Regions from separate parts of the Paenarthrobacter sp. AMU7 genome, predicted to be linked through region 2. Evidence: predicted binding sites of a transcription regulator. Region 2 holds the regulator's gene; the other holds the start of a gene.
What was found. Region 2 encodes HrcA, which represses chaperone genes, less so after heat shock. Its sites were predicted from a motif close to TTNGCACTCGNNNNNNNCGAGTGCNAA; they were not measured.
Positions count from the first base shown of each region.

Region 1: the regulator HrcA is predicted to act here: its motif matches at 15,118-15,144, upstream of ABQM86_RS14695 (FmdB family zinc ribbon protein).

Region 1 covers NZ_CP165735.1:3,186,462-3,207,419, reverse strand. The annotation lists gene ABQM86_RS14745 (ABC transporter ATP-binding protein) at 25-1,917, shown strand; gene ABQM86_RS14740 (hypothetical protein) at 1,921-2,571, opposite strand; gene ABQM86_RS14735 (GuaB3 family IMP dehydrogenase-related protein) at 2,820-3,956, shown strand; gene ABQM86_RS14730 (glycerol-3-phosphate dehydrogenase/oxidase) at 4,125-5,879, shown strand; gene ABQM86_RS14725 (PTS sugar transporter subunit IIA) at 5,928-6,416, shown strand; gene ABQM86_RS14720 (SURF1 family protein) at 6,477-7,343, shown strand; gene ABQM86_RS14715 (DUF3817 domain-containing protein) at 7,340-7,840, shown strand; gene guaA (glutamine-hydrolyzing GMP synthase) at 7,973-9,562, shown strand; gene ABQM86_RS14705 (AAA family ATPase) at 9,727-13,890, shown strand; gene ABQM86_RS14700 (Flp pilus assembly protein CpaB) at 13,917-14,720, opposite strand; gene ABQM86_RS14695 (FmdB family zinc ribbon protein) at 14,791-15,054, opposite strand; gene ABQM86_RS14690 (5-formyltetrahydrofolate cyclo-ligase) at 15,191-15,799, opposite strand; gene galU (UTP--glucose-1-phosphate uridylyltransferase GalU) at 15,898-16,833, shown strand; gene ABQM86_RS14680 (GNAT family N-acetyltransferase) at 16,841-17,452, shown strand; gene ABQM86_RS14675 (hypothetical protein) at 17,598-18,479, shown strand; gene ABQM86_RS14670 (SDR family oxidoreductase) at 18,486-19,286, shown strand; tRNA gene ABQM86_RS14665 (tRNA-Ala) at 19,324-19,396, shown strand; gene ABQM86_RS14660 (hypothetical protein) at 19,502-19,669, opposite strand; gene ABQM86_RS14655 (PadR family transcriptional regulator) at 19,847-20,389, shown strand; gene ABQM86_RS14650 (ABC1 kinase family protein) at 20,394-20,958, shown strand, end outside.
Region 2 covers NZ_CP165735.1:2,513,454-2,522,702, forward strand. The annotation lists gene ABQM86_RS11480 (PhoH family protein) at 1-412, opposite strand, end outside; gene ABQM86_RS11485 (GerMN domain-containing protein) at 837-1,709, shown strand; gene ABQM86_RS11490 (16S rRNA (uracil(1498)-N(3))-methyltransferase) at 1,770-2,534, opposite strand; gene dnaJ (molecular chaperone DnaJ) at 2,537-3,661, opposite strand; gene hrcA (heat-inducible transcriptional repressor HrcA) at 3,712-4,719, opposite strand; gene ABQM86_RS11505 (DUF3097 domain-containing protein) at 4,898-5,749, shown strand; gene ABQM86_RS11510 (DUF4870 domain-containing protein) at 5,871-6,284, shown strand; gene hemW (radical SAM family heme chaperone HemW) at 6,319-7,548, opposite strand; gene lepA (translation elongation factor 4) at 7,549-9,249, opposite strand, start outside.

The sequences.
Region 1 (20,958 bases), 680 kb from region 2:
GGCCCGTGAGAATAGGCTGGGGTCATGTCTGAAAAGCCCGCGCAACCGCGGCATCCGGAATCCATCCGGCTGAACCCAGCCCAACCGGGCAAGACGCCGCCCCGAAAGTTGGCGCTGCGGCCGTACGCACGCGCCGTCGGGCAGGTCCTGAAGGTGAGTTTCAAAGCTTCGCCCGTCGCGGTGATCATGAAGGTGCTTGGCTCGCTGATCTCTGCCACGCTTCCGCTGGTCACCACCTACTTTGCTGCCCTGACAACCACCGCCTTGGCGGCCGGGTATGCGGGAGATCCGAACGCCGGTCCGCAGGCAATCCTGTACGTCATCATCACCGCCGCGCTGGGGTTGTTCTGGGGTGCCTTCAGCAGTATTGACCGCTACATCCAACAGCTCATGAGCTTCAAGGTGGGAGCGATTGTGGGCGACATGATGTACCAGCGATTCCTGGCGCTGGAGTTCTGGCGTTATGACGACAAAGAAACGGTGGACCTTTACGACCGTGCGAAGCGGTTCTCGGATAGCTACGCCCGGGTCCTGGACAGGATTGCCGCAATCTTCACCCAGTTGGTCTCTGTGATCCTCGCCATCGGGGCGTTGGTCCTGGTCAGTTGGTGGATCGCCGTCATTGTCCTGGTGGCGATCGTGCCCAGTGTGTACCTGCAGTTCAAACTGTCCCGCGAGCAAATCGCGCATTGGAACACCCAAGTGGATTCGCGCCGCCAACGCCGAATGATTGAACAGAACCTCCTGAGGCCCCAACATATTGCCGAGATGCGTCTTTACGGAATCGTGGGTTACCTCATGGACCTCCGGTCACGGCTCCGGGATGCTGACGAGCGGCGGCGCCTGGATTTCCAGAAGCGGTACATTCCCAAACAGCTGGCTGCCGACTCACTGCAGTACGGCGCCGAGGTGGTGTCCTTGATTTGGGTCGTTGGTCAGATCATCGCCAGGGCACAACCCGTGGGTCAGTTCCTCTACGTGCAGCAGATCGTCAGCCGGGCGCTGTCCACGGCCAACAGCCTCGTATCTTCGCTGAGCTCCATTGACGAGGACCTCGCCAACCTCAAGGACTATGAGCTGTTCATGGCCCTGCCAGTTCCCAGTGGCAACGAAAAGCCCCTCGTTTCCTCGCCCGGAACGGTGGAGCTGCGGGACATCCGGTTCAGCTATACCGGAAGCGACATCGAAGTCATCAAGGGTATCTCCATGACTATCCAGGCTGGCCAGCACATTGCGATCGTTGGCGAGAACGGGGCAGGAAAGTCCACGCTGATCCGTATCCTGGCGGGCTTGTATCGTCCCGATTCTGGCCAAGTGCTGCTGGACGGCGTGGACCTTGCCGGGATCGATGTCACCAGCTGGCACCGGCACCTGGCCGTGCTGAGCCAGGAGTTCCTGAAGTACGAGTTCGCGACTGCCGCGGAGAACATCTACCTCGGCGACGTGGACCAGCCACGCGATGACGACCGTATCCGGCGGGCAGCCTCGGACGCAGAAGCCATGGAGTTCATCAACAAACTGCCCAATGGGTTGGAAAACCATGTGAGCAACTGGATGGAGGACCCTCGCGGACGCAAGGGCAGCGGCCTGTCCGGGGGCCAATGGCAGCGTTTGGCCATGGCACGCAACTTCTATCGCGACGCCTCGTTCATGGTCATGGATGAACCCACCTCGGCCATTGACGCTTTGGCCGAGCACCGCATCTTCACGCGGCTCTTCGCTGACAGGAGCAGTACCATCATCGCCATCAGCCACCGCCTTGCCACCATAGAGAAGGCAGACATCGTGTACATGCTGGAAGACGGCCGGATCGCGGAGCAGGGGACCCACAAGGAATTGGTGGCATTGAGGGGTCGCTACTTCCGGATGTTCGAATCCCAGCTCTCCGCGGACGAAACCAGCCAGAACACACCCTGAGACTTAGAGCGGACCGTATCCGGCCTCGCCATAGGGGTCACGCCAGGTGGCGAGGTCCTGTTCCAGGAGCGCCCTGAAGCGAGGATCATTCGCAGCCTTGCTGCGAAGCGATTCACTGGAACGGCCCACAATGGTTGCCGGGACGATGATCGCGGCCACCAGAAGGCAGACGAGGAATGCAAGAACGGTGACCAGCGTCTGCAGGAGGGCTGGATCCTCCCAGGCCGTTGGTTTCGCCGTGAGGGCAAACAGTCCTATGAAGACGAGCAGGATGAATCCCACGAAGGAAAGTGCACTACGCAAGCTCCCGGGCCCACGATTGACGATCAACCGGCTTGTTCGCGGCAACCGGTCGCGCGCCCGTGCGTAGAAGACGCAGCAGAGTACGGTGATTGCCGCTCCAGGAAGGCCGAGGGAAGGAACCGGCACCAGCGTGCCCCACCGGATGGCGAGGATGACACCCAGGAGGATGAGGACTGCGCCCATGCCAATGCCGGCGGCCCAAGCGCCCATGGAGGAACCTCGCGCATCAGCGATCTCCCGAAGCCGGGAGCGCGCACCGGCCGGCGTTATTGCGGCGAGTTCGGTCGATAGCCAATAGTCGAGGGGCCGGGCGGCGTGGGGGAGAGGCGCGGGGCCTGTCTGGTAGCTCACCTTGTGTACAGCTCCAGGCCTGCGCGGACAGGGGAGCCGAGGGCAATGAGCTCATGTCCGGCGTTCGGTATGCCTTGGAATTCTTCGGTCAGGGCGGTCATTTGTGCCTTCTCTTAGCGGTTCTGCGTCCAGTTTACGAAGTGGCACGATCATGTGAGCCATCCTCGGGTCCTATCGTGCATTGTCTGAAGTGTTCACTTATTTGTGTCGAATCGGGGTTCCGGGAGGGGTCCAGTAAAGTAAGAGCCGTGACTTATGAGATTGAGATTGGCCGTGGCAAGCGTGGGCGTCGTGCCTACTCCCTGGATGACATCGCGATCGTCCCGAACCGCCGGACGCGCGACCCGAAGGACGTCTCTGTCTCTTGGCAGATCGACGCCTATAAGTTCGACACCCCGGTGATCGCTGCCCCCATGGACTCCGTGATGTCCCCTGACACGGCAATTGCTTTTGGTCGGCTCGGTGGTCTCGGTGTCCTGGACCTCGAAGGTCTATGGACCCGTTATGAGGACCCACAGAAGGTGCTCGACGAAATTGCCGCCCTGGCCAATGAGACCAGCAGCACTGCCGTTACCCGCCGCATGCAGGACCTGTACCAAGCACCCATCCAGCCGGAACTCATCAGTTCCCGCCTCGCGGAAATCCGTGCCGCGGGCGTCACTGTGGCCGGCTCCCTGACCCCGCAGCGCACCCAGGAACACTACAAGACAGTGGTGGCTGCCGGCGTCGACATTTTTGTGATCCGTGGAACCACGGTCTCAGCTGAGCATGTGTCCAAGAACCACGAACCGCTGAACCTCAAGCAATTCATCTATGAACTCGACGTCCCCGTGATCGTTGGTGGCGCAGCCGGGTACACTCCTGCCCTGCACCTCATGCGCACTGGCGCGGCTGGCGTCCTGGTGGGCTTCGGCGGCGGCGCGACCACCACCACCCGCCGTGCCCTGGGTATCCATTCGCCCATGGCCTCGGCGATTTCCGACGTCGCCGCGGCGCGCCGCGACTACATGGACGAGTCGGGCGGCCGGTACGTCCACGTCATTGCCGACGGCGGCATGGGCAGCTCGGGCGACATCGTCAAGGCCATCGCCATGGGCGCCGACGCCGTCATGCTCGGTAGTGCCCTGGCCCGCGCGGAAGAGGCACCCGGCCGTGGCTGGCACTGGGGTCCGGAAGCACACCACCTGGAATCACCCCGTGGCGACCGCGTCAACGTGGGAACTGTCGGTCCACTGGAGGAAGTCCTCTTCGGACCCGGCCACCACACCGATGGCACCTCCAACCTCATCGGTGCCCTGCGCCGGTCCATGGCAACCACCGGCTACTCGGACCTCAAGGAGTTCCAGCGGGTCGACGTCGTTGTGTCGCCTTACGCAGGCAACTGACAACTGCCCTGAAAGCCCCTGTTAGCCGCCGATTCCTGTCGGCGCAACAGGGGCTTTCTTCGTTTGGGGCAATTCCCGCGTCATGGCTGCCTGCCATTGCCCTGCCCAATGCGGCGGGCAGCAAGTAGGGTAGGGGACTACCAGCTGTTGCGTTTGAGGAGGGGTCCGATGAGCAATGTCGCAGGCGGTCCACATGCCGGTTCTCCGGGAGCCTTGAGCCCGGAAGCCCGTGCCGCATCGATCGAAGTCCTGAAAGCCACTGCCGAACCTGGCAAAGAGCTCGACATCCTGATTGTTGGTGGCGGCGTGGTGGGGGCCGGAGCTGCCCTTGATGCCGTGACCCGCGGCCTTACCGTAGCCATTGTGGAGGCCCGGGACTGGGCGTCCGGCACCTCATCCAGGTCCTCCAAGCTCATCCACGGAGGTCTTCGATACCTGGAAATGCTTGATTTCGGCCTCGTCCAGGAGGCTCTGCAGGAACGGGGACTGCTGATCCAGCAGATCGCTCCCCACCTGGTCCGCCCTGTGCCCTTCCTGTATCCACTGACGCGCAGGTTCTGGGAACGTCCCTACGTTGGTGCCGGAATCATGCTTTACGACACGTTGGGCCTGACCTCCGGGCACAGCCGCGGCGTTCCCATGCACAAGCACCTTTTCAAGCGCGGAACCCTGCGCGCGGCTCCCAGCCTGAAGGATGACGCGTTCGTGGGGTCCATCCGCTACTACGACGCACAAGTGGATGATGCCCGTCTGGTGGTCAACGTGGTCAGGACCGCGGCCCATTACGGCGCCCATGCCGCCAACCGGCTTCGGGTGGTGGACTTCCTTCGCGAGGGTGAACGCGTGGTGGGGGCAAAGCTTGAGAACCAGGAAGACGGCAGCGTTTTCGAAGTCCGGGCCAAGCAAGTGGTCAATGCAACGGGAGTCTGGACGGACGAAACGCAGGCCATGGTGACGGATCGCGGCCAACTCAAGGTCCGCGCCTCCAAAGGCATTCACTTGGTGGTGCCGCGTGACCGCTTCCAATCGACAGTGGGCCTGATCCTCCGCACGGAAAAATCGGTGCTTTTTGTGATCCCTTGGGGCCGCCACTGGATCATCGGCACCACAGACACCGACTGGACGCTGGACAAGGCGCATCCGGCCGCTTCCAGCAAGGACATCGATTACGTCCTGGAGCACGTAAACAAGGTCCTCAAGCGTCCCCTGACCCGTGAGGATGTGGAAGGCGTCTATGCCGGCCTCCGGCCCTTGCTGGCCGGTGAGAACGACTCCACGGCCAAGCTCTCCCGCGAGCACGTGGTGGCACATCCCGTTCCCGGGCTTGTGGTGGTGGCCGGGGGGAAATACACCACTTACCGGGTCATGGCCAAGGACGCCGTGGATGAGGCCACCAGGGCCATGGACGAGCGTGTTCCCTCCAGCTGCACCGAGACCATTCCGCTCCTGGGAGCCGAAGGTTTCAAGGCTGCCTGGAACCGCCGCGGGCGTTCTGCTGAAGAAGCCGGGGTCCACGTCGCCCGGGTTGAGCACCTGCTGAACCGCTACGGGTCCATGACCCCCGAAGTGCTGGAACTGATCTCCAAGCGACCGGAACTGGGGCAACCACTGCCCGGAGCCGATGACTACCTCGCCGCGGAAGTCGTCTACGCGACAACCCACGAGGGAGCCCGCCATGTCCACGACGTTTTGACGCGTCGGACCCGGATCTCGATCGAATCGTGGGACCGGGGTGTGGCAGCCCTCCCCGTAGTGGCTAAGCTGATGGGAGAAATCCTTGGCTGGAGCGAGACTCAGCGCGAAAGCGAGATCAAGCACTACCTGGCACGCGTGGAAGCTGAACGGCTCAGTCAGCAGCAGCCTGACGATGAATCGGCAGATGCCGCGCGCATGGGAGTGGATGACATCGTTCCCCTTCGCTGACCGGCTCAGGAAAATGCGGCCGGAAGGCCACACTGGAGGGAACACGACTTGGCTGAACCACTTGACCGGTATGACGCGGAACTGACCACCCCGGACACCGTCATCCTTGAACTCGTCGCCGAGGACAAGATCGACGCCGCTGCCCAACTGGCCCATAAGCTCCACGCTGCCGGCAGGATCAGCAACCTTGAAGGATTCCTGGAGCAGGTGCACTCCCGTGAGCACCAGTTGGCTACGGGACTTCCGGGCGGCATCGGCCTCCCGCATGCGCGCAGTGAATACGTGGACAGGATTTCCATCGCGGTGGGTGTGACCAAGTTCGGCCACGCCCTGGACTTCGGGGCAACCGACGGCCCGGCGACGTTGATCCTCCTCATCGCCACTCCTGCCAGTTCCTTCTCCGACCACCTTGAGGTTTTGGCTACCCTGGCCCGTTCATTGTCCAAGGAGTCTTTCCGTGAGTCCCTCCGGCGGGCCCACGATCCCGAGGTCATCTCTGAACTCATCAACTCCAGCTTGGTGTTCTTCGATCACTAGAGGGCGGGGCAGGCCTCAGCCGTTTCGTTGTTCTACAGCCGGACGAAGTACGGTTAAGGGGTGTTGAAAACCGCGTTGAAACCCCGCTGGATCGCAGGACTGGTCTTTGCGCTTCTGTTATCCGGGGTGTTTGTGCTGCTCAGCCAGTGGCAGCTCAGCCGGTCCGCCCAGCACGAGCCCCCGGCGCCGTCCAGCATCGAAGAAGTCAAACCGCTGGTGGACGTCCTCAAACCCGGCCAGTTCTTCCCGGGTTCGGTCTCTGACCAGATGGTCACCGCCACCGGGGCCTATGATCCCGGCAAGCAGGTTCTTGTAGAGGGTCGCCTGTACAACAATCAAAAAGGCTTCTGGATAGTCTCGGCTTTCGCTGTCAACGACGCTCCGACGCTGAACGGTGTTGCTGCCTCGCCCCAGACGTGGATCCCCGTGGCACGCGGCTGGGTGGCAGATGCCGACCAGGCCGGCCCGCCGCCGTCGGGCACCATCACCTTGACTGGTCGCCTTATTCCTTCTGAAGCGCCCGTTCCAAACGTCGACGCCGGTCCAGGCCGTGCGTCCGCTGTGTCTGCCGCGGAGCTCATCAACCTGTGGGAAGTGTCCAGCTACCCGGGTTTTGTCGCCGCGACGTCGGAGGTTTCCGACGGCGTGGCCATTCCCCTTGGCGATGACGTCAAGGCCCTCAACATCCCGCCCCAGCCGCCTGCAGAGCAGATCAACTGGCTGAACCTCTTCTACGCAGTGGAATGGGTGGTCTTCGCCGGGTTCTCGATCTTCATCTGGTGGCGTCTGGTCAAGGACGACTACCGGCGCGACCTCGAAGAGGACGAGGACGACGAATACGGGGATGACCACGAGGCGGAGCCTGCCAATCCCGTGGATGCCCACGAAACTACAAACCCAGAGCCAGAACAAAAGGTGCAGCAATGATTGAGCCAAAACCGGCCATCCAGCCAGAGCAATCCGGATCCAAGCCCAAGAAGCGCCGGTTCGGCGGAACGGAAGCCCAGATCCGTTCGGCGTTGAAGTTCTACAAAGTCATGGCGTACCTGACCGGCGCCATGCTGCTCCTGCTGTGTGCGGAACTGATCGCCCGCTATGGGTTTGGAGTCTCGCTCTTCGCCGGCGGCACGAACGCCGTCACCGGCCAGCCCTTCGGATTTGGTTTCGCTGAGTCCGAGCCCAAAGGCGTGATCGGCGGGTTCAACATCTCCACGTCGGTACTGATCGTGCACGGTTGGATGTACGTGGTGTACCTGGTCTCCAACTTCCGCTTGTGGTCCCTCATGCGCTGGCCGTTCTCCAAGATGGTCCTCCTGGCCCTGGGTGGGGTCATTCCGTTGCTGTCCTTCATCGTGGAGAAGAAATTCCACGCGCAGGTTGAAGCGGAACTGGCAGCCAACCCGCAGGCGTCCAAGCGCTACTAGGACCGCCCACAGTGTCCCGCTGCGGGCTACGCGACCTGACGCACTGTGAGATGCCTAACGACGCGGCCTTTTTGGCCTCTGGCCGCCCTCGTCAACGTGCACCGGGGCGGCCCGGCAAAGTAGTCTTGTCTGGTGACTACTCCCACCGCACCCCAAACTTCCCAGAAGCCGGTGCTGGTTGTTGACTACGGTGCCCAGTACGCGCAGCTGATTGCCCGCCGCGTCCGCGAAGCGAATGTGTATTCGGAAATTGTTCCGCACACCTTCACCACCGAGCAGCTTCTGGCCAAGAACCCGGCAGCCATCATCCTCTCCGGAGGACCCTCCAGCGTGTACGCAGAGGGAGCCCCGAGCGTCGGCGCTGATCTCTTCGAAGCCGGGGTGCCTGTATTTGGCATTTGCTACGGCTTCCAGGCGATGGCCAACGCGTTGGGCGGTAAGGTGGCCCAGACGGGTCTCCGCGAGTACGGCGCTACTGAAGCCCTTGTCGTAGGCGATGCCCGGTCCATCCTGGACGGCGTCCCCTCCTCGCAGAACACCTGGATGAGCCACGGTGACTCCGTTCACGAGGCCCCTGAGGGCTTCGAAGTCCTCGCCTCCACGGCTGGTGCGCCGGTGGCTGCCTTCGCCAACGACGAGAAGCGCCTCTACGGTGTCCAGTGGCACCCCGAAGTCAAGCATTCAGTTCACGGCCAGCACGTCCTGGAGAACTTCCTGTTCAAGGGTGCGGGCCTGAGCCCCAACTGGACTACGGGCAATATCCTCGAAGAGCAGGTGGACCGGATCCGTCAGCAGATCGGGGACTCCAAGGTTATCTGTGGCCTCTCCGGCGGCGTTGATTCCGCTGTTGCTGCGGCTTTGGTCCAGCGCGCCGTTGGCGACCAATTGACCTGTGTCTTCGTCGACCACGGACTCCTGCGTGAAGGCGAAGCCGAACAGGTTGAGCGCGACTTCGTGGCAGCCACGGGCGTCAACCTCTACGTAGCCAATGAGCAGGAACGCTTCCAGTCAGCATTGGCCGGGGTCAGCGATCCCGAAACCAAGCGCAAGATCATTGGCCGCGAATTCATTCGTGCCTTCGAGGAAGCGGAGCGGGCCATCATCGCCCAGGCTGCTGCCGAAGGCGAGAAGATCAAGTTCCTGGTTCAGGGAACTCTGTACCCGGACGTCGTCGAATCCGGTGGCGGCGAAGGTGCTGCCAACATCAAGAGCCACCACAACGTGGGCGGGCTTCCCGAGGACCTGCAGTTCGAGCTGGTTGAGCCGCTGCGGGCACTGTTCAAGGACGAAGTACGCGCAGTCGGCGCCCAGCTTGGGCTGCCGCAGGAAATCGTCGGCCGCCAGCCGTTCCCTGGCCCCGGTTTGGGAATCCGCATCGTGGGCGAAGTGACCAAGGAACGACTGGACCTGCTGCGCAAGGCGGATGCCATTGCCCGTGCGGAGCTCACGGCTGCCGGCTTGGACAACGACGTCTGGCAGATGCCGGTAGTCCTCCTGGCCGATGTCCGAAGCGTTGGTGTCCAGGGTGATGGCCGTACCTACGGCCACCCGATCGTGCTGCGTCCGGTGTCCTCCGAAGACGCCATGACGGCGGACTGGTCGCGACTGCCTTACGACCTCCTTGCCCGGATCTCCAACCGCATCACCAATGAGGTCGACGGCGTGAACCGCGTGGTGCTGGATGTCACCAGCAAGCCACCGGGAACCATCGAGTGGGAATAGCATTCTGAGTGGCCGGCTTCCTCTGGGAGGCCGGCCACTGTGCTTGAACCCACCGGGTGCCGCGGCCTTTGAAATCGGCAGGCACCTGTGAAATGACGGCGAATTTCGCGTCGGAACAGCGTTGCGGAGCGGACTGCCAAGGTATTCCCGCTACCCTCGAAGGTATGCCGGTATGGTCCAAGGCGTCTAAAGCTAGTACAGAAAAGAAGGCAGAAGTTGTGTCATTAGGTCAAGGCCAGGAAGAGGGCTCCGAAGAGCTCCGCAAATGGCTGTCTGGTCTTAAACCCGTCACCGGGGCGGACACGATGCTGCGTTTCGTCAAGACGCCCGAAGGCGCCATCGATTTGAGCAACGCACACCCCTCGGGGTTGGCGCAGTTGCTGGCAGGTCGCAGAACCCGTCTGTCCACGTTGATCCGGGACCGGCAGCAATACTTGGTGGCGGCCCGTGCCGCCCGCAACATCAGGTCCAAGATCTTTGAGCTGAGCAATGATCGCGGCATTGAAGCCGGATATTTGTCTGCGGGCACCGTGGTGTGGACCTCTGCCGTGGGCGGAAAACCGCAGCGTGTGTCGGCCCCTGTGATGCTCGCTTCCATCATCCTGACCATCAGGCCGGGTGAAGACGACTTTGAACTCCAGCTCACCGAGCAGGCACGCATGAACCCTGCCCTGGTGCGCCACCTCAAGTCAGTCCACGGCATAGTCTTTGACGTCAACGCCGTGGCGCGCATGGCCTACAACACGGCCCGGTTCGATCCCCAGCCGGTACTTGACCGCCTGGCCACACTCGTCCAGCCGATTCACGGCGCCGAGGTGGATTTCAACTTGCTGGTCACCACCCTGGCTGACCTCTCGGGAAACCTTGATGATCCCTGGATCAACATGAACAACCCCACCGTGGCAGCGCTTGCTGTTGCGGCAAACGGTGGTGACATTGAGCCTGAGCCCATTAAGGCGGGCCGGTTCCCGAGCCTTGACCTGCGAGATCCGGCAGATGAGCTCCTCCTGCTGGACGCCGACACGGACCAGCAGTACGTGGTGGATGCCGTCCGGGCCGGAGATTCCCTGGTAGTGAGCACCCCGCCGGGAAGCGGACAGACGCAAACGGCCATCAACGCGATCGGTGCGCTGGTCAGCGAAGGCAAATCCGTACTGGTGGTTGGGGACAGGCAGTCCAGCCTGGCGGGACTTTCCGCCCACTTGGAATCGCTCGGCCTCGACTCCATGCTGTTCCGCCCGGGTAACGGGACCACGCCGCAGCAGCTCAAAGGCCAGCTGGTCCGCGCCATCATGCGCAACGAAAAAGCGCTTGAGCCTCAACTGGGCAACTTGCACCAGACGCTCACCGGACACCGCCACGCCTTAATGGACCATGTAGCCTCGCTGCACAACGTCCGTGAGCGGTGGGGTTGCTCGCCGTACCAGGCCATGCAGTCGCTGGCAGAGCTTACGTCCATCCACCCCGCGCCTTCCACTACGGTCCGACTGAAGCGCAGCGTCCTGGACAACATCAAGGACCGTGAAGAACTGGCCGGCCGTCTGCGCCGGGCTGCGGAGCTTGGCAGCTTCAGCAGGGCGTCCACTTCCAGCCCTTGGTATGGAGCGCGACTGGTGACGCGCAAGGAGACCGAGGAAGCCCAACACCTCGCCCGTCTGGCCGAGGAGAAGCTTCCCGTCCTGCGGGACCGGATGAAGCAGGTGTCCGATCACGCTGAAATCCGGCTGGGGGACACCTTCACCGAGTGGGGTGCGCAGCTCGAACTGCTCATCGCCGTCCGGGAGAGCCTGGATAAGTTCACCCCGGACATCTTTGACAGGCCCGTGCACGACCTCATTTCCGCGACTGCCAGTTCCGCCTGGCGCCGTGAGCGCAACTTGGAGATGCCTTCCATGCAGCGTTCCCGCCTGCGCCGTGTAGCCAAGGAATATGTGCGGCCCGGAGTCCACATCGCCGACCTCCACAGCTCCCTCGTCTTGGTTCAGGAGCAGCGGGCTCTGTGGGCCGGATACGCCACCACCCAGCGCCACCCGGCAGTGCCTTCCGGGCTCGCCGATCTTGGTGCGTTGTACCGGGAGTTGGATGGTGAGCTGCACCGCCTCGGTGCTGCCCTCAAGCACACCAGCGCTGGTGGTTCCCTGCACGGGACACCGTACTTGGAACTGATGGAGCGGCTGGAACGGCTTGTTGCTGACACGGCAACACTGGAGACACTTCCCGAACGCACCCTCCTGATCGAGGAAATGCGCGAGCACGGCCTTGGTGAGTTGCTGTCCGACCTGGCTGCCCGCGAGGTTCCTGCCGGCTCCGTGGCCGCCGAATTGGATCTGGCCTGGTGGCAATCCGCTTTGGAAGCCATGATCAGCGGCGACGACTACCTGGCGATGTCCGATGGCGATTCGCTGCGCCGCCTGGAAGCCGAATACCGGCTTGCTGACCAGGCCCACATCGCCAGTGGTGCTGCCCGTCTCCGGTGGCAGTTGGCACAGAAATGGCGCCAAGGCCTGCTTGAGCACCCCCGGCAGGCGGAACTGCTGCGGGCCTTGCTGAAGGATGGCCGGGTTACTTTGCCGGCGCTGAGCGCCCAGGCGCCTGAGCTTGTGCCACTCCTGGTGCCCGTTTGGTCTGTCAGCCCCTACCTCTTGACTGGTGTCCTCCCGGCCGAGCAAAAGTTTGACGCCGTGGTGGTCATCGACGCCGAGTCCACCTCGCTGCAGGCCGTACTTCCTGCCATCGCCCGGGCGAAGCAGGTGGTGGCCTTCGGTGATGCGAAGATTGCGCATGCACGGACCTTCAGCGTTGCTGTGGAACCGCCTGTAGCCGGTGTTGCCAGCCACGAGAATGTTGACAGCGCCTTCAAGGCGCTGGCCAGGGTCCTTCCGACCTGGCAACTGAACTGGGTCTACCGCGCCGTAGACGAGGACTTGATCCTTCAGCTGAGCAAGAATTACTACGACGGTGGCCTGCGCCGCCTGCCCGACGGCAACTCTGTCACGGGACTGGACCGTTCCATCCTGGTGGAGTACATCCCCGATGGCACCGGGCTTCCGGGTGCTGACCATGAGGGCGTCGAGTCCGTCACTGCCGAGGTCAATCGCGTGGTGGACCTTGTGTTCGAACACGCAAGGCTGCGTCCCCGCACGTCCCTGGCGGTGGTAACTGCCAGCTTGCGCCATGCTGCCCGCATCGGCGAGGCCATCAGGCTTCAACTGCCCAACCACCCCCTGCTGTCCACGTTCTTTGGCGCCGGTCCCGAGTCCTTCCGTGTGGTGGATCTGGAGCGGGCCCAAGGCCTGGTACGGGACCACGTGATCTTCTCGCTTGGCTACGGCCGCACACCACATGGCCGGGCACTCCATTCGTTCGGTCCGCTGTCCGCTGAGGGTGGCCGGAACCGTTTCGCTTTGGCCATGACCCGAGCACGGCGTTCCATGCACGTCCTGAGCTGCTTCCGTCCCGAGGACCTTGACCTCGATCGGCTGGCTCATGGTGCAGTGGACTTCTACGAGCTGCTGGACCGGGAACTCTCGGGAAACAGCAACCTCGGTACACCCGCGTCCCGTGCTGTTGCCAGTGAGCAGGCGCTCGGTGAGGATCCCTTGGTTGCTGACCTTGGAGAACGCCTGCGGGCCCGTGGAGCCCGGGTCTGGCATCTCTACGACGGCGTTCTGGATATCGCAGCTGCGGCGGATCCCGTCCACACGATCGGCCGGGAGGGAGCAGAAATCCCCACACCTGTCGCGATCGAATCCGATGGCACTGAACGCTACCGGCGGATGAGCGTCCGGGAACGCAGCCGGCTGCGTCCGCAGCTGCTGGAGCGCATGGGATGGCGCTACATGTCCCTGTGGACCATTGAGGTCTTCACTGATCCTTCGTCCTGCGCGGATCGCATCGGCTCCTACCTTGGGCTGGAGAATCACATTCCGCGGTCGACGTCGCCTGAGCATGGCTTCCTGGACATGGACGTTGAACAATTGAGTGTGGACAAGGGGCAGCAAACGTTCGCTCCAAGTCCGGCACGGCAGGCACCAGACCAGATTGACGACGCTGCCGATGATGCAGACAGCGAAGCAGAGAACGGGAAAGAAGTACCACTGATGGAAGAAGCAACTGGTCCTGAAGGCGGATCCGAGACCGAATCCTCCGCGCCAGGCGCCGACACCACTGAAGAAACTGCGGACGCCACGGCCGCCGCAGCCAAACCAGGCGTGAGTGGCATTCTGCCCACCAAAGCAGCGGAAGACGATCCCCGGCGCTGGGGCGATGAGTCCGGTTACGACCATGAGCAGTGGCTTAAGGAACAAAAGCCGCCGCACTGGGGCTAACCGTCCACCGCCATCTGAACCACCCATCACGGGTTGACCAAAACAAAGAAAAGCTTGCCGTGCGTTGATGCGCCGGCAAGCTTTTCTGCTTGCTGTGGATCCGCAGCAACCACCACCAAGCCTTCGGTGTCGCTGGTGCCCAGCCATTCGCCTGCCTTGCCCCCGTGGGCTGAGGTCCAGAGCACGGGGACGGGACCGGCGAGTACTTGTGTTTCCCTGGATTCGTCATAGGATCCGGCTGCCGTGAGGACCACCGTGACCAACTGGCCGGGGGAGAGGAGCTGGATGGACGACGGGTCGGCCATCCGCAGGGGAACGGCTGCGGTGCCCACGGGTGATCCAGTGAGAAGCCCGGGACCCAGGAGGCTGGACTCAGTGGGGATCTGCCCCCGGCTCAAGGGAGCGGCCAACTGTCTGCCTGTGAGGTCCCCGCCATCTGAGAGGGCTCCGGTGACGGCGAGGTCCTGGGGCACTCCCACCCGGGTGAAATCGGCTTCTGTGAGAGTGGTTCCCGTGGGGAGGTCACGGGCGGCCACCATGACACTGATTCGCAGCTCCGAAGCCGGAGTCAGCTGTTGGACGGCGATGCCGGCGGCCAGGCACAGCAGGAGGGCAACAGTGAGACGGCGGTTGCGGGCGATCCAGGAGCCGATCCTTTGCCTTCTGCCTTGGCGGGCTGAATAATTCAGCTGCCGGTGAAAGCTTGTGGCATTTTTGCGGGGCCGGGACGACTGCCCTCCCGCACCAAACGGGTCCGGGGGCCAAGGGCCGGCAGGCGACGCTGAACGCCGGGCGCGGGCAAGGAGGGCGCTTCGAGACTGTTGTGGCATGCCGCCACGTTAGCCAGCCGGACAGGCCGGATAACAGCGGCCTGAAGCGCTATGTGGAAAAGTGGGGAAGTTAGCTTGCTGCAGCTGCCGGTGCCGGGGCGGCTGCGGGAGCGGACGGCGCGGCGGCGGGTGCGGCTGAAACAGTGCTGCCCTTGGCATCACGGGAATCAGTCCGGTAGAAACCAGAGCCCTTGAAGACGACACCGACGCTGTTGAACTTCTTGCGAAGGGCGCCCTTGCACTCGGGGCACTCCGTCAGGGAGCTGTCAGAGAAGGACTGGACGATGTCAAAGGCATGGTCACAGTCTTTGCAGGCGTATGCGTATGTGGGCACTGAGTTCCTCCTTCAGGACAAAGGTCAGGTCCTGTGCAGCAACGGCGGAGATTTCGCTTCGCATTAGCAGTCGCAGGGCCTGAGTGCCAATTCTATCATCGGTCTACAGTGCATGCGCCAGTGGATGTGCGGGACCTCACGGGGCTCTCTCGTCGAGATGGACCACCCCGGAGGGAGTCAGCACTTCCCGCACGGGGCGGTCGAATGCTTCGGCGGGAATTGAACCTGAAGGCAACAGGTCGGCGTCGTACACCACCGCAATGGTGGGCGGCCGCTGGCCGGAATCGTCGAGCCCATGGAGGAGCCGGTCGTAGTAACCGCCGCCCTGGCCGATCCGGTTGCCATCCCTGTCCACTGCCGTGGCTGGCATGAAGATCCCCGCCGCGCCGGCCACCACCTGGCTTTCCATGCGTTCGCCCTCAGGTTCGTCGATAGGGGCGTAGGAGGAACGGACGAAAACTGTCGACGGGGTCCAATAGACCCAGCTCAGCTGCCGGCCGGGCTCGCACACGGGAAGGAGGATCCTGTGTCCGGCCTCGTGCAGGGAATGGATGAGTGGCATGGTGGGTGGCTCAAACGCGACACCTACATAGACGGCAAAAGTGGCCGCCGTGCCGGAGGAAGCTGCAGCCGCCCATTCCGTTCCATGCTGCGCGATCGACGCACCGGCAGCAGCGATCTGTTCGGGGGAGAGGGCGCGCCTTTGGAGCCGGCGGCTGCTGCGGATGTCTTCCTTCGATGCCATGGATGTCCGATCGTGAGGTTCGTCTGATGCCGGTCCGGCGACAAAAGCTGCGGTTCAGTCCACAGAAATGTTGTCCCGGCGCGGCGAGGGTTTAGCCGATGATGTATTCCTTCCGTTACATTAGTCCGGTGACTCTCGATAACAATGCTGTCCGTAAGGCCGTCATCCCCGCAGCGGGTCTTGGTACCCGTTTCCTGCCTGCAACAAAGGCGATGCCGAAGGAAATGCTGCCCGTGGTTGACAAGCCAGCCATCCAGTACGTCGTCGAAGAAGCGGTCAAGGTTGGCCTGCACGACGTCCTGATGATCACTGGGCGCAGCAAGCGCGCCCTGGAGGATCATTTCGACCGTGTGCCGGCGCTGGAAGCGACGCTGGCCGAAAAGGGCGATACCGCCAAGCTTGAGGCCATCCAATCCGCCACCAACCTCGGTGACATCCACTACGTTCGCCAAGGCGACCCCAACGGCCTGGGCCACGCTGTCCTTCGTGCGAAGCAGCACGTCGGGCACGAGCCTTTTGCCGTACTCCTCGGCGATGACCTGATCGATGCCCGGGATAACCTCCTGAGCGACATGATCGCCGTCCAGCAAAAGACCGGCGGTTCCGTGGTTGCCCTGATCGAGGTGGAGCCCTCCAAGATCAGTGCCTATGGTTGCGCCGACGTCGAGGAGATCGGTGAAGACGGCTACGTCCGCATTAAGCAGCTGGTGGAAAAGCCTTCTCCGGAAGAAGCGCCGTCCAACCTTGCCGTGATCGGGCGCTACGTGCTGCATCCGGCAGTGTTCGATGTTCTCGAAAAGACCGAGCCGGGCCGTGGTGGCGAGATCCAGCTGACCGACGCCCTCGAGGTGCTGGCAGCCGGCGAAGGTGAAGGCTACGGCGTGTACGGCGTTGTTTTCCGGGGCCGTCGCTACGACACCGGTGACAAACTCAGCTACCTCAAGGCCTGCATCGAGTTGGCCTGCGAACGCGAGGACCTCGGTCCTGAACTGCGTGAGTGGCTGCCGACCTTCACTGCTTCGCTTCCCAAGTAACCTCAGGATGTACGGTTCTGCGATCTGGCCGGTGACGCTGGAAAGCGGAGACCTGCTTCTTCGCCCCATCCGATACCGCGACAAGCGGGAGTGGTCTGAAGTCCGTTCGCGGAACAGCGAATGGCTTGCTCCCTGGGAGGCGTCCAACCCGGCACCGGGTGGGCGCCTGCCCAGTTATCGGCAGATGGTGGCCTCGCTGAACAACCAAGCCCGACAGTCCACGGCATTGCCTTTCCTCATTGTCGAGCGGACCCCTGGATTCCGTGAGCCTCTCATCGTCGGGCAGTTGACCGTTTCCTCCATCATTTGGGGATCGGCCATGATGGCCACGTTGGGGTACTGGGTGGATAAGGAGCGGGCCGGGCACGGTATTGCTCCGACGGCGGTGGCCATGGCAACGGACCACTGCTTCAAGGTGTTGGGCCTTCACCGCATGGAGATCAACATCAGGCCCGAAAACGCCCCCAGCCTGAGGGTGGTGGAGAAGCTTGGATTCCGGGATGAGGGGTATCGGGAACGGTACCTGCACATCAACGGCGAATGGGCTGACCACCGGTCCTTTGCCCTGACATCGGACGAGGTTCCTGAGGGTCTGCTGCGTCGGTGGCTCAGAGGATAAATGGGCAGGTCATAGGCCATTTTGTCCGTATATCCAGTCATTTGAGGACTCGACGACGACACACCGGCCGCAATGCCGCCGCGCCCGGTGATTTGCTTCTACGGTTTTGAATGTGGACTTCCCTCTCAGCAGCTCAGTGATACTCGTGGTCACTGTTGCGCTGTGGATGGTCTGGGTGGCGCCCTACGTTCTCCGGAACAGGCGCCAACAAGTCCAAACGGCCGCTGTTCCAGCAGGGGCAATCGACGACGAACCAGACGAACCGCAGGCAGGGGTGGTACTGATTTTGGCACCTCAGCAGGAGAAACCGATGGAGACCATGCACAGCAAAGCACCGGCGTCGCCCCAGGAATCCCGCGCGGCTGAGTCGTCCGTGCGGAAAGCGCCCACCACTCCATTCACCATCCGCTATGCCCGGCTCACTTTGGCCTTGGCAGGCCTTGCCTTGCTGGTGACGGCGGCCGTTTCGGGCATCCTCCTCACCTTTGGCGTCGGGTCATTCTGGTTGCCGCTGGTGTCCTTCATCGGTGCGGTGCTCGCCGTCGTCACCTTGCGGAAGCTCGCTCTCAGGGATCTTCGCGAACGCCGGGCACGCCGTGCGGCGCAGGCAGCGCCCATCCCGACGCCCGCACGCTACTTGCCCAAGGAACCAGCAGTGGAAGCGAAGGAAACCACGGTTTTCGACGCCGAAGCCACCAGCCGTGAAGCTGCGCGCTTGTCCGCTGTTGAGCTTCGCCAGGCTGCTTTGGCGGTTGCCGTTGCCGCAGGAGACACATCAGCGCAAGCAACCGATTCCAAAGGTGCCAGCTGGGAGCCTGTTGCAGTTCCCAAGCCCACGTATGTTGAAGCCGCCAAGGCTTCAAGGCCGGCCCCCGAGCCGCTGGACCTCCCTGAGGCTCCCAAACCCGTGGGCAAGCCCGTCCTGAAGCAAGGTGCTGAGCAGGCCGAGGCATCTGCTGCCGTCTCCGCCAAGGGGCAGAGCGCGCTCAGTAACCTGGACGACGTCCTGCAGCGCCGCCGCGCCTAGCCACGCATGGCCAGTATCTGCGTAGCAGGCGGTACCGGCCAGGTGGGTCGCGAGGTTGTCCGGCTTGCTCTGGATGCGGGTCATGAGGTGACCTCTTTGTCACGCCACGTGCCGCCTCCCGGCTCGGAGAAGCGTCACGACGGCGCCACCTACGTTGCGGGCGACGTCACCACAGGAGAAGGGCTGGCGGGCGCACTGGAGGGCGTCGACGTCGTGATTGACTGCCTTGAAGCTCAGTTCGGCAAAGCCCAACGAGAATTCGCCGACGGCGGTGCCCGCCTTCTTGCCTCGGCTCACCGTGCCGGGGTCGGCCGGGCGGTGGCGTTGTCCATCATTAACTGCGACCTCAGCAGTTATTCGTATTACGTCTCTAAGGTTGGGAAAGAGCGGAAGTACTCTGCTTCTCCGCTTGAGACCGTGGTGGTTCGCGCAACACAGTTTCACGGATTGGTGGCAATGATCTTCGCTGCCGGGGCCAAAGTGCGCCTCATTCCTGTCTTCAAGCGCACAAGATTCCAGACCATCTCGCCAGTTGACGTTGCACGGGCACTGCTGGACGCTGCCATGGAGAGCGCCTCTCCTGAACGTCACCGCCTGCGTACGGTGGGTGGTCCGGAAGTGCTCACCATGCGGCAGATGGCGGAGTCATGGAAGGCGGTTACCGGCGCGCGGGGAACGATTGTGGAGGTGCCGTTGCCTGGGGCGATGGGTGCATTCCTGCGATCCGGCAACAACCTGATCCCCGGGCAAAAGGATGGCGTGGAGACGTTCGTGTCGTGGTTGGAAAAGCGCCGCGAAAGTTTGTAGCCTAGGGACACTGGCCGGACGGTTACGGTCTGGTCCAGGGGCTATAGCTCAGTTGGTAGAGCGCTTCGTTCGCATCGAAGAGGTCAGGAGTTCGAATCTCCTTAGCTCCACACAGCAGAAAGCCCGCCAGCTATCGTGCCCGGCAAGTAGTGGATCTTTCAAGCACAAGTAAAGACGAGTACCAACTACTCGTGTGCCTGAACCCCGACTCATCTTTACTGAACCCAGCGGATCCCACGCAACGGCCAATGATCCCCCTCGTTCGCCGGGGCTGCCCCAAGGTTCCGCGGCTGGGGCCGGACGGCATCACCCAGAAGTGCTGTCCGGCCCTGCGCTAAAGGGTCTTTCCGCGGAGTGGAGTCATCGACGAGGATGGTGGGCATAGCCCATCCTGCGACGAAGGAACTCGATGGCCAAACACCTCATCTCCTTTCCGTCGTTTGTCAGCGCAGCCATACCCGCCAGCATGAACCGGCCATCCCTCCGTTGTTCCCAAGCCGCGTGAAGGTATATCGTTAACTATCGTTTAGTATCGTTCGCGACTGATTGAGGTGAGCTTGATGCACAATTCATTCCCTGCAAACGGATTCATGGGCAACAACCTGGACGGCATGTGGCAAGCCGTTGAGGAGTTCCGTTCCCGGTTCGAAAAGCGCTCCGGAACCCGTGCGGGCCGGGGCGAGCTGCGATCGGCGATCCTTGCCCTGCTTGCTGAGCGTCCCATGCACGGCTACCAGATCATTCATGAAATCGAAGAGCGCAGCGGCGGTAGTTGGAAGCCGAGTGCCGGCTCCGTCTATCCCACCCTGCAGCTGTTGGCGGACGAAGGTTTCGTCAGTGCCGAGGAGTCCAACGGGCGCAAAATCTACTCCCTGACCGAAGCGGGCCGGGAGGACGTGGCTGGTTCCGAAACGTCAGCGCCATGGGATTCCCTGGGAACGTCATCGAGCCCGGGTTTCGCTGCACTGCCCAAGGCCGGTGTGGACCTGGCGCAGGCTGCGGCGCAGGTCGGCCGTACCGGGACACCCAAGCAAGTGCAGGAGGCTGTAACGGTGCTTGAGGAGGCACGCCGCCGCCTGTACTCGATCCTCGCCCAGGACTGAAGGGGTGACGTCGATTCGGCGCGAACGGGCTGATTCCCTGAGGGGAGCTGGGAACCCCCGTGCCCGTTATCGTCGAATCCTGCGATTCGCCGCATGGCATTTGGCGGTGACCTGGTGGTTCGAGCTGTTCCTGCCCAGAGTGGGCCTGCGCAGGCTGACTGAACGGAACCTCGCCAACAGAATGCGGCGCTTCGCCCGGCGTTTTCATGGCCTCGCGGTGGAGCTCGGCGGGCTGATGATCAAGGTGGGCCAGTTCATGTCGTCCCGGCTCGATGTGCTGCCGCCGGAAATAACCTCGGAGCTGGAGGGGCTGCAGGACGAAGTTCCGCCTGTCCCTTTTCACGCCATCCGGGCCTTGGCTGAGGCCGAACTTGGGGCTCCCCTGGAGGCAGTGTTTGCTTCGGTCGAGGAGACTCCCATCGCGGCAGCTTCACTGGGACAAGCACACCGGGCGAAACTGCTCTCCGGTAACGCCGAGGACACCGGTCTCAGCAGTGTCGTGTTCAAGGTGCAGCGGCCTGGCATCGCCGAAATAGTAGACGTCGACCTCGCTGCCTTGCGGAAAGTGG
Region 2 (9,249 bases):
GACGGATGGTCTTGCCGCGGCTGGAAAGGATGTTGTGGGTCAGCACATCAGCCGGGTTCTGCACCGACTGGGCCCTCAACAGGGACACCAGCTGCTGAAGGATGTCCGGGCTCACCACGGTCCCTTTCGCCACAAGCCCACGGACTTCCTCCAGGAGGCGCATGACGCGGGGAATGACGGTGGAGGGGCCGGTCATGGAGAGCTCGTTGCCGCGGACATGGAAGCTGACATCCTGGAATTGTTCCTCGATGTACCTCAGGGCTTCGTCATGGCTGCCCAGCGAGTGAACCATCTGGTCGGAGTTGTCGAAGGTGACGACTTCCGTGCGTGTGCCCGGTAATGTGTGCGGGAACTCGTTGGGCGGCTGGTTGCCGTTTCCGGTCCTGAGCCGCCCGTTCAAAGATTCACTCATAGTGCTGGCCCGCGGGCCTTTTCTCCTCCGGTTGGTCTGTAATAACGCCATCGATTCGACATTCTCGGCGGACTTTCGTTGCCCGCGTTGATGCCGGAATGTCTCCAATCCTACGCCAGCCCGCCCGCGATGAACCTCCCCCGGCAGCCTCATTCGGCACCCTGGGGCTGATGCGGACATTTTGTCTCAACTCGGCATCAAGCCGGTATCAATCATGTTTCAGTTGGCGCCCTCCCCCGGAAACCCGGCCGACCGCCGTCGACGATGTGCCAAGCTGGCATTGCGGGTGAAAACACGACCCCGCACCCCAGCCGACAAATGGCTGCCAAACCATGCAGGGCAGGACAGGAAACCCATCAAGAAAACAGCCAGCAACGATCATGGCGCGAATAAGCGGACCAAGTCCGCTGTTGCCGTGCCGGCGATGCTCGCTGTCCTCCTGCTGACCGGTTGCATCGCCAACGGTGGCGGCACCCAAGCCACCTCCACCCCGCCGCCGCTGACCGTCCAGGAAGCCCCGGCCAGCAACGCCCCGCTGGAAACCACCCAGGCCTCCACAAAGATCCCGGTCTACTGGATCGGGCGGAGCAAGGAAGAGGTCTACCTTTACCGCGAGTTCCGGGACATCTCCGGCGACGGAAATCCTGTAACCACCGCCCTGAAAATCATGATGGCGGAAAAGCCGTTGGATCATGACTTCTTCACTCCCTGGCAGGAACCCGCCAACCTGGCCACGTCCATTTCCGGCAAAAACGTCATTACAGTCGATATTTCCCGCGATGCTTTCAACTCAAACCTGGACGCCGGCATGGCGCAGCGTGCAGTGCAGCAACTCGTCTACACGGCAACGGCCGCAGCTTCGTCTTCAGGGCTCATCAATTCAGGCCAGCAGATCCAAGTGGTCATCCTGGTTGATGGCCACAAGGACTACATGGCGTTCGGGCAAGTGCAGCTGGGTGAGCCGATGACCCGCGACGCCTCCTTGGTTGCCCCGCTCTGGATCATCGATCCGCAGGAAGAGACCACCCTGCCCACAGGACTGGTCAAGTTCAACGGGCGGAGCACTGACAGCTCCAAGCCCATCGCCTGGCAGGTACTGCAGGACAATGGCAAGGGCGAAAAGACCAGCCTTCTCACGGGCCAAACGCAAGCCACCGGCGAACCCGGGCAGTATGGGTTGTTCACTTTTGGCGCGACATTGAAGGCCGGCCAGTATGAGGTACGTGTTTCCCAGGTGGACAGCGCCGGAGACACCATCGCGACAAGCACCGACACGCGGCTGTTCAGGGTCGGGTAGCTGTTCACGGTCGGCAGCTGCCCGGAGCCTGAAGCGGACCAAAGCCGCCCGGCTGCACCGCTACCAGCGGTCCAGGATGTCGCTCGCAAGCACGACGGCGGCAGGTCCCGCCGTCGACGACCTCAAGACATGATGCCCCAAGAGAGCCGTCACGGCGCCGGCATCACTGAGCCGCGTCACTTCGCGGGGCGAGATCCCACCCTCGGGCCCCACTATCAACAGCACCTCGCGGGGTGAGGTGGCCTTGGTTGCCGCCAGCTCTTCAAGAATGGTCCGCAAAGGATTCTTGGCGTCTTCATGCAGGATGATGGCAAGGTCAGACTGGGCAACGGCTTTCGCCAGGGACCCGGTGTCCACCATGGTCCGCACCTCGGGGATCCATGCCCGCCGGGCCTGCTTGGCGGCGGCAGCAACCACTGATTCCCACTTCGCATGGGCCTTTGCTGCGCGATCGCCTTTCCATCGAACAATGGAACGCTCTGACTGCCACGGGAGCACAGCGTCGATTCCGAGCTCCGTGGCCGTTTCGATGGCAAGTTCGTCGCGATCGCCCTTGGCCAGGGCCTGGACCAGTACCAGCCGGACGTCCGGCTGTTCTTCAAAGGCCATGTCGGAGGCAGTGACGACGAGGCCGGCGGGCCCGGCCGCGGCGACCGTGCCGGTCAACCGCGCGCCGGCACCATCGGCTATGTCAACGGGCTCTCCCACACCAAGTCGCTTGACCGTAACCGCGTGCCGTGCCTCTGGACCTTCCAGCACGAACGTGCCGCCGGCTATGACATCGCTGAGGCTGCCGGCCGACGTGAAGAAAACGGGGTTGCTCACCGCTACAGGTTACCGAGCTTGTCCCGAAGCTTGGCGAACATTCCGCCGCTGGCCACAAGCTTTCCTTCAGTGAACTGCTCCCCGCGAAGCTTGGCGAGCTGCTGCAGCAATTCTTCCTGCGCAGGATCCAGCTTGCTCGGCGTTTCAACGTGGAGGTGTACCTTGAGGTCGCCACGGCCATAACCACGCAGGTGCGTGACGCCCAGGCCCCGAAGGGTGATGATCTCCCCTGACTGGGTTCCGGCCTTCACATCAATGTCCTGTGCGCCGTCGAAAGTATCCAACTGCAACTCCGTACCCAGCGCTGCGGCCGTCATGGGCACGCTGAGGGTGGCATGGAGGTCGTCGCCTTCGCGCATGAACATGGAATCGTTGTTGACGCGGATCTCCACGTAGAGGTCGCCGGACGGGCCGCCTGCGGGTCCTGCTTCGCCTTGGCCGGACAACTGGATGCGCGTACCGGTGGCAACACCGGCAGGAACCTTGATGGTCAGGGAACGGCGACTGCGGATGCGGCCTTGGCCGTTGCACTCATTGCAGGGGTCTTTGATGACCGTTCCGAAGCCCTCGCAGGAACCGCAGGGGGCAGCGGTCATGACCTGGCCAAGGATGGACCGGACAGCGCGCTGGACCTGGCCGCTGCCGCCACAGATGTCACAACGTTCCGGGTGGGTGCCCGGTCGGCAGCAGCTGCCGTCACAGGTGGGGCAGGTCACGGCCGTGTCCACTTCGAGCTTCTTGTTGACGCCGAAAACGGCGTCCTTCAGGTCAATGCGGACACTGATAAGTGCGTCCTGGCCGCGTCGGACACGGGAGGCCGGCCCGCCGTGACCGCCGCCACCAAAGAACGTATCGAAGATGTCCTGGAACGCGAAGCCCTGGCCGGAATATCCGCCGCCAAACCCGTTGTCCGTTCCATTCTCATTGCCGGTGGCGTCGTAGACGCGGCGCTTCTGGGGATCGGACAGCACCTCATAAGCATGGGTCACGGCCTTAAACTGCTCCGCGACATCCTCACCTGGGTTTACGTCCGGGTGGAGTTTCCGCGCCAACTTGCGGTACGCCTTTTTGATCTCTTCCCCGGTGGCTTCCGGCGAGACTCCCAAAACGTCATAGTGGCTGCTCAAAGTCGGTATCTCTTCCTTGTTGTACTGCGGATGTTTCTTCGGGACGGCGTTCAGCCGCCAAGAATGCGTGAAAGGTAACGGGCCACGGCCCGGACTGCGGCCATGGTAGTGGGGTAATCCATGCGGGTTGGGCCCAGGATCCCCACCTTGGCACCGGAACCGTATCCGGTGGCCACAACGGAAGCCTCAGCCAATCCGTCGTAGGGATTCTCCCGGCCGATACTCACGGTGACGCCCCTGGGGTCATCCCCCATGTCTGACAACAACCGAAGCATGACAACTTGTTCCTCAAGGGCTTCCAGCACCGGACCGATGCTCAAGGGGAAGTCCACGTTGGACCTGGCGAGGTTGGCCGTACCGGCCATCAGGATGCGTTCTTCGCGGCTGTTGTCGCTCAAGGCCTGCAGTCCGTTGGCCAACGTCTGGGCCAGCCCCCGAAGCTCCGGCGGACACAGGGCAATCACCGACGGAAGCACCTGCGGCAACAGGGCCAGTTGCGTCCCTGCGATGCTGCCCAGGAAGCGGGATCTCAATCGCATCAAAGCGTCGTCGCCCACGTCCGAACCAGCGTCGATGACCTTCTGGCTGACGCTGCCGGTATCGGCAATCAGCACCACCAACACTTGTTGTGGTGCCAACAGGACGAACTCAACATGCCGTACCAAGGCGCGGTTGGAGTGCGGATACTGCACGACGGCGACCTGGTTGGTCAGTTGGGACAGGAGCCTTACGGTGCGCTCCAGGATGTCGTCTACATCATCAGGGCCTTCAAGCAGCGAGTGGATGGCCCTCCGCTCGGCGGCCGAAAGGGGCTTGACTTGGGAGATGCGATCGACGAAAAGGCGGTAGCCCTTGTCGGTGGGAATGCGACCGGCACTGGTGTGGGGCGCTGCAATGAGGCCTTCTTCTTCCAGAACGGCCATGTCGTTACGGATGGTGGCGCTTGAAACTCCAAGATGGTGCCGTTCAACAAGGGCCTTCGATCCAACAGGCTCCCGTGAATGCACGTAATCTTCAACGATGGCACGCAGCACTTCCAATTTGCGTGGCTCACTCATTGCTCCACCTCCTGACGACTGCCGTGGTCTCTGAGACCGGTTCCACTTAGCACTCAACATGCCCAAGTGCTAACCAGTCTAGTATGAGCCAACCCGTTGCTAGCATTGAACTTTCCTTTCCCAAGCCAGCACAAACCAACACTGAACAATTCAACCCAGCACAAAAGGTAGGAACTCCTTGGCTTTCGACACGTGGGGTCCGCAGGATCTGTCAGCTCCCGCCAAACGGCAACTGCCGGAGGTAGCTGTACAACGCGGGATGGTCCTCGAAGATGTCCAATCAGGCTGGGTGGGCGAAGTCACCCGGGTGGAGAAGACCGGCGGCATGCACATCGTGTCCCTCGAGGACAGGCGGGGGAAGACGAAGTCGTTCCAGCTCGGATTTGGCTTCCTGCTCGAGGGGCAGCCCATCCGCTTGATGCCCCCGGCCCCCCGACAATCGACGCCGCCCGTTCAGGCCGGTCGCACGGCGTCGGGTTCGGTGAAGGTTGAAGGACAACGCGCCCAGGTGGCCAAAGCCAGCCGCATTTGGGTGGAGGGAAAACACGACGCCGAACTCGTCGAGAAAGTCTGGGGCGACGATCTTCGCGTCGAGGGCATTGTGGTGGAGCCCCTGCACGGAGTCGATGACCTCAAGTCGGCAATCTCCGCCTTTAACCCCGGGCCCGGCCGGCGCCTCGGCATCCTGGTGGACCACCTCGTGGCCGGCTCCAAAGAGTCCCGCATCGCAGCTGACGCCATGACTGTGCCCGGCGCCGCAGGAAACGTCCTGATTGTCGGCCATCCCTACATCGATGTCTGGCAGGCCATCAGGCCCAAAGTTCTGGGAATTGAGGCCTGGCCGTCCGTACCCCGCGGAACCGACTGGAAGACCGGGATTCTCACCGCCTTCGGGTGGCCTCACGAGACCGCTGAGGATGTAGGACTGGGCTGGCAACGTCTTCTTGGTGCGGTTCGCAGCTACGCCGACCTTGAGGCCTCGCTGCTGGGCCGCGTGGAGGAAGTCATCGATTTCCTCACAGTTCCCTGACCTTTGGCCTCAAAGCAGCGGCAACTGACGTGTCATCGTGGCGTTTGTCCCGGGAAGCCTGCCGGGGCCGGTATTCTGGGACAGCAACACCGCACTATCTTTACAGCAAAGGGAACACACCGTGGCAGAGAACGCTCCTGAAGAACCGGGCAGCGCCGCAGGCCAGCCCCAGTACCATGGCGCGCCTGCAAATGCGCTGCCACTGACCGCCAGCGAGGACAGGCAGTGGGCTACCTTGGCACACTTTGGCGGTATTCTCGGATGCCTGCCATCTCTCCTGATCTACTTGATCTTCCGTGACCGCGGACCGTTCACGGCACAGGAATCCAAGGAGGCGTTGAACTTCACGCTGCCTCCCACCATCGCTGCGGTTCTGGCCAACATCCTGGTGCTGTTGCCGGTAGTAGGCAACATCTTTGCTGTGATCGCCACTGGCATCTGGGTAGCCCTGACATGCTTCTCCGTCTCAGCCGGAATCCGCGTCAACCACGGCCAGCCGCACCGTTACAAGCTCAACCTGCGCTGGGTCAAGTAGCCCTCCCCCAGCCAGCCATTCAAGCGGCTGGGGGTTAGTCGGGGAGAATCCTCCGGACTACGGCGTCAGCCAGCAGCCGGCCCTTCAGCGTAAGGGTCAACCGGCCTTTGAACGCTTGCACGGGATCAACCAGCTCGTCGGCGATCAGCCCTGCCATTGCATGGCGGCCAACCGCGTCCAAGGCATCTACTTCAAGCCCTGTACCGAGCCGTGCTTCCAGCATGATGCGTTCGACTTCCCGGGTTTCGGCGTCGAGGGTCTCCCGGCCTGCCGCCGGTGAGCTTCCCGCACCCAACCGTCCTGCGTACGCTGTGGGGTGCTTAACGTTCCACCACCGGACACCTCCTACGTGGGAGTGCGCACCGGGGCCGATGCCCCACCAGTCATCGCCGCGCCAGTAGGCCAGATTGTGCCGGCACGCTTGATCGGGTGTCCGGGACCAGTTGCTGACCTCGTACCAGTTCAAACCAGCTGCGGAGATCAACGAATCAGCCAACTCATATTTGGCTGCATGATCGTCGTCGTCAATTCCGGGCACTTCGCCGCGGCGGATCTGGGCCGCCAACTTGGTGCCGTCCTCCACGATCAATGCGTAGGCGCTGACGTGGTCAGGCTCGTAGGACAGTGCTGTTTCAAGGGACAACCGCCAGTCCGCCATGGACTCCCCCGGCGTACCGTAAATAAGGTCCAGGCTCACCGCGAGTCCGGCCTCACGGGCCCACTGGACCACGAGCGGCACACGACTGGGGGTATGGGTCCGGTCAAGGACCTTCAACACGTGCGGCACAGCCGACTGCATGCCAAACGAAACCCTGGTGAATCCGGCATCGGCCAGCACCTTCAGGGACTCAGGGGTTACGGAATCCGGATTGGCTTCGGTGGTTACCTCGGCACCGGGCTCAAGCCCCCAATGGTCGACGGCGGCCCGCAGGATTCGTGCAAGGTCTTCCGCGGGGAGGAGCGTGGGCGTACCGCCTCCAAAGAAGACTGTGCTCATGCGCCGCCGGGGCACCCCTGAGGCCTCCAGTGCCAGAGCCGCGAAGTCGAGTTCGGACACCGCGGTTGTGGCGTAGGCATCCTGGGAGGCCCCGCCGCCAAGCTCGGTGGCCGTATAGGTATTGAAGTCACAGTAGCCGCAGCGAACGGCGCAAAACGGGATATGGACGTAGAGCCCGAAGTTGCGGTGCTCGACGCCATCCAGCACCTGCGGGGGAAGTACTCCGTCCGCAGGCGCCGGATCGCCCAAAGGTAGGACGCTGGGCATCTACTTCTTGGCCTTGTCCTTGGACTCGTCGGTGGTCAGTGCTGCGATGAATGCTTCCTGGGGAACCTCCACGCGACCCACCATCTTCATGCGCTTCTTGCCTTCCTTCTGCTTTTCCAGCAGTTTGCGCTTACGGGTGATGTCACCGCCGTAGCACTTGGCAAGAACGTCCTTGCGGATGGCCCGGATGCTCTCACGGGCGATGATTCGCGATCCGATGGCTGCCTGGATGGGCACCTCGAACTGCTGCCTCGGGATGAGCTCACGGAGCTTGCCGGTCATCATGACACCGTAGGCGTAGGCCTTGTCGCGGTGGGTGATGGCACTGAAGGCATCCACTTGTTCGCCCTGCAGCAGGATGTCCACCTTGACGAGGTCTGCAACCTGCTCGCCGTCGGCTTTCCAGTCCAGCGAGGCGTAACCACGGGTTTTGGACTTCAGGAGGTCGAAGAAGTCGAACACGATCTCGGCCAGCGGAATCCAGTAGCGGAGTTCCACTCGGTCCTCGGACAGGTAATCCATGCCGCGCATTTGGCCGCGGCGGCTTTGGCAGAGTTCCATGATGGAACCAACAAACTCGTTCGGAGCCAGGATGGTGGCGGAAACCATAGGCTCGCGAACCTCGGAGATCTTGCCCGTGGGGTACTCGCTGGGGTTGGTGACATGGATGACCTTCTTGTCCTCCAGTGTCACCTCGTATTCCACGTTGGGAGCCGTGGAGATGAGGTCCAGGTTGTACTCACGTTCAAGGCGCTCACGGGTAATTTCCAGGTGCAGCAAACCGAGGAACCCGACGCGGAAACCGAAGCCCAGCGCTGCGGACGTCTCGGGTTCGTAAACCAGTGCGGCGTCGTTAAGCATCAGTTTTTCGAGGGCGTCGCGGAGGACAGGGTAGTCCGTCCCGTCCAGCGGGTAGAGACCTGAGAAGACCATCGGTTTGGCGTCGGCGTAGCCGCTGAGCGACTCCGAGGCAGGCTTGGCCAGGTTGGTGACAGTATCGCCAACCTTCGACTGGCGGACGTCCTTCACGCCGGTGATCAGGTATCCCACCTCGCCGACCCCCAGGCCCTTGGATGGCGTGGGCTCCGGAGAGCTGACACCAATCTCCAGGAGCTCGTGGGTTGCCCGGGTGGACATCATCTGAATGCGTTCGCGCGGGTGGAGCATGCCGTCCACCACGCGGACGTACGTCACGACGCCGCGGTACGTGTCATAGACGGAGTCGAAAATCATGGCGCGGGCCGGCGCATTGGGATCGCCAACGGGAGCAGGAAGGTCGCGGACAATTTTGTCCAACAGCGCCTCAACACCCACACCGGTTTTGCCGGAGACCTTGAGGACGTCCTCGGGGTCACCGCCAATGAGGTTGGCAAGCTCTGCCGCGTACTTCTCGGGCTGGGCAGCCGGAAGATCGATCTTGTTCAGCACAGGAATGATGGTGAGGTTGTTCTCCATTGCCAGATACAGGTTGGCAAGGGTTTGGGCCTCGATGCCCTGGGCCGCGTCCACCAGCAGCACTGCGCCCTCGCAAGCGGCGAGCGAGCGGGAAACCTCATAGGTGAAGTCGACGTGGCCGGGAGTATCGATCATGTTCAGTGCATAGCTGTTGCCATCAAGTTCCCACGGCATGCGAACAGCCTGGGACTTGATGGTGATGCCACGCTCACGTTCGATATCCATGCGGTCCAGATACTGGGCCTT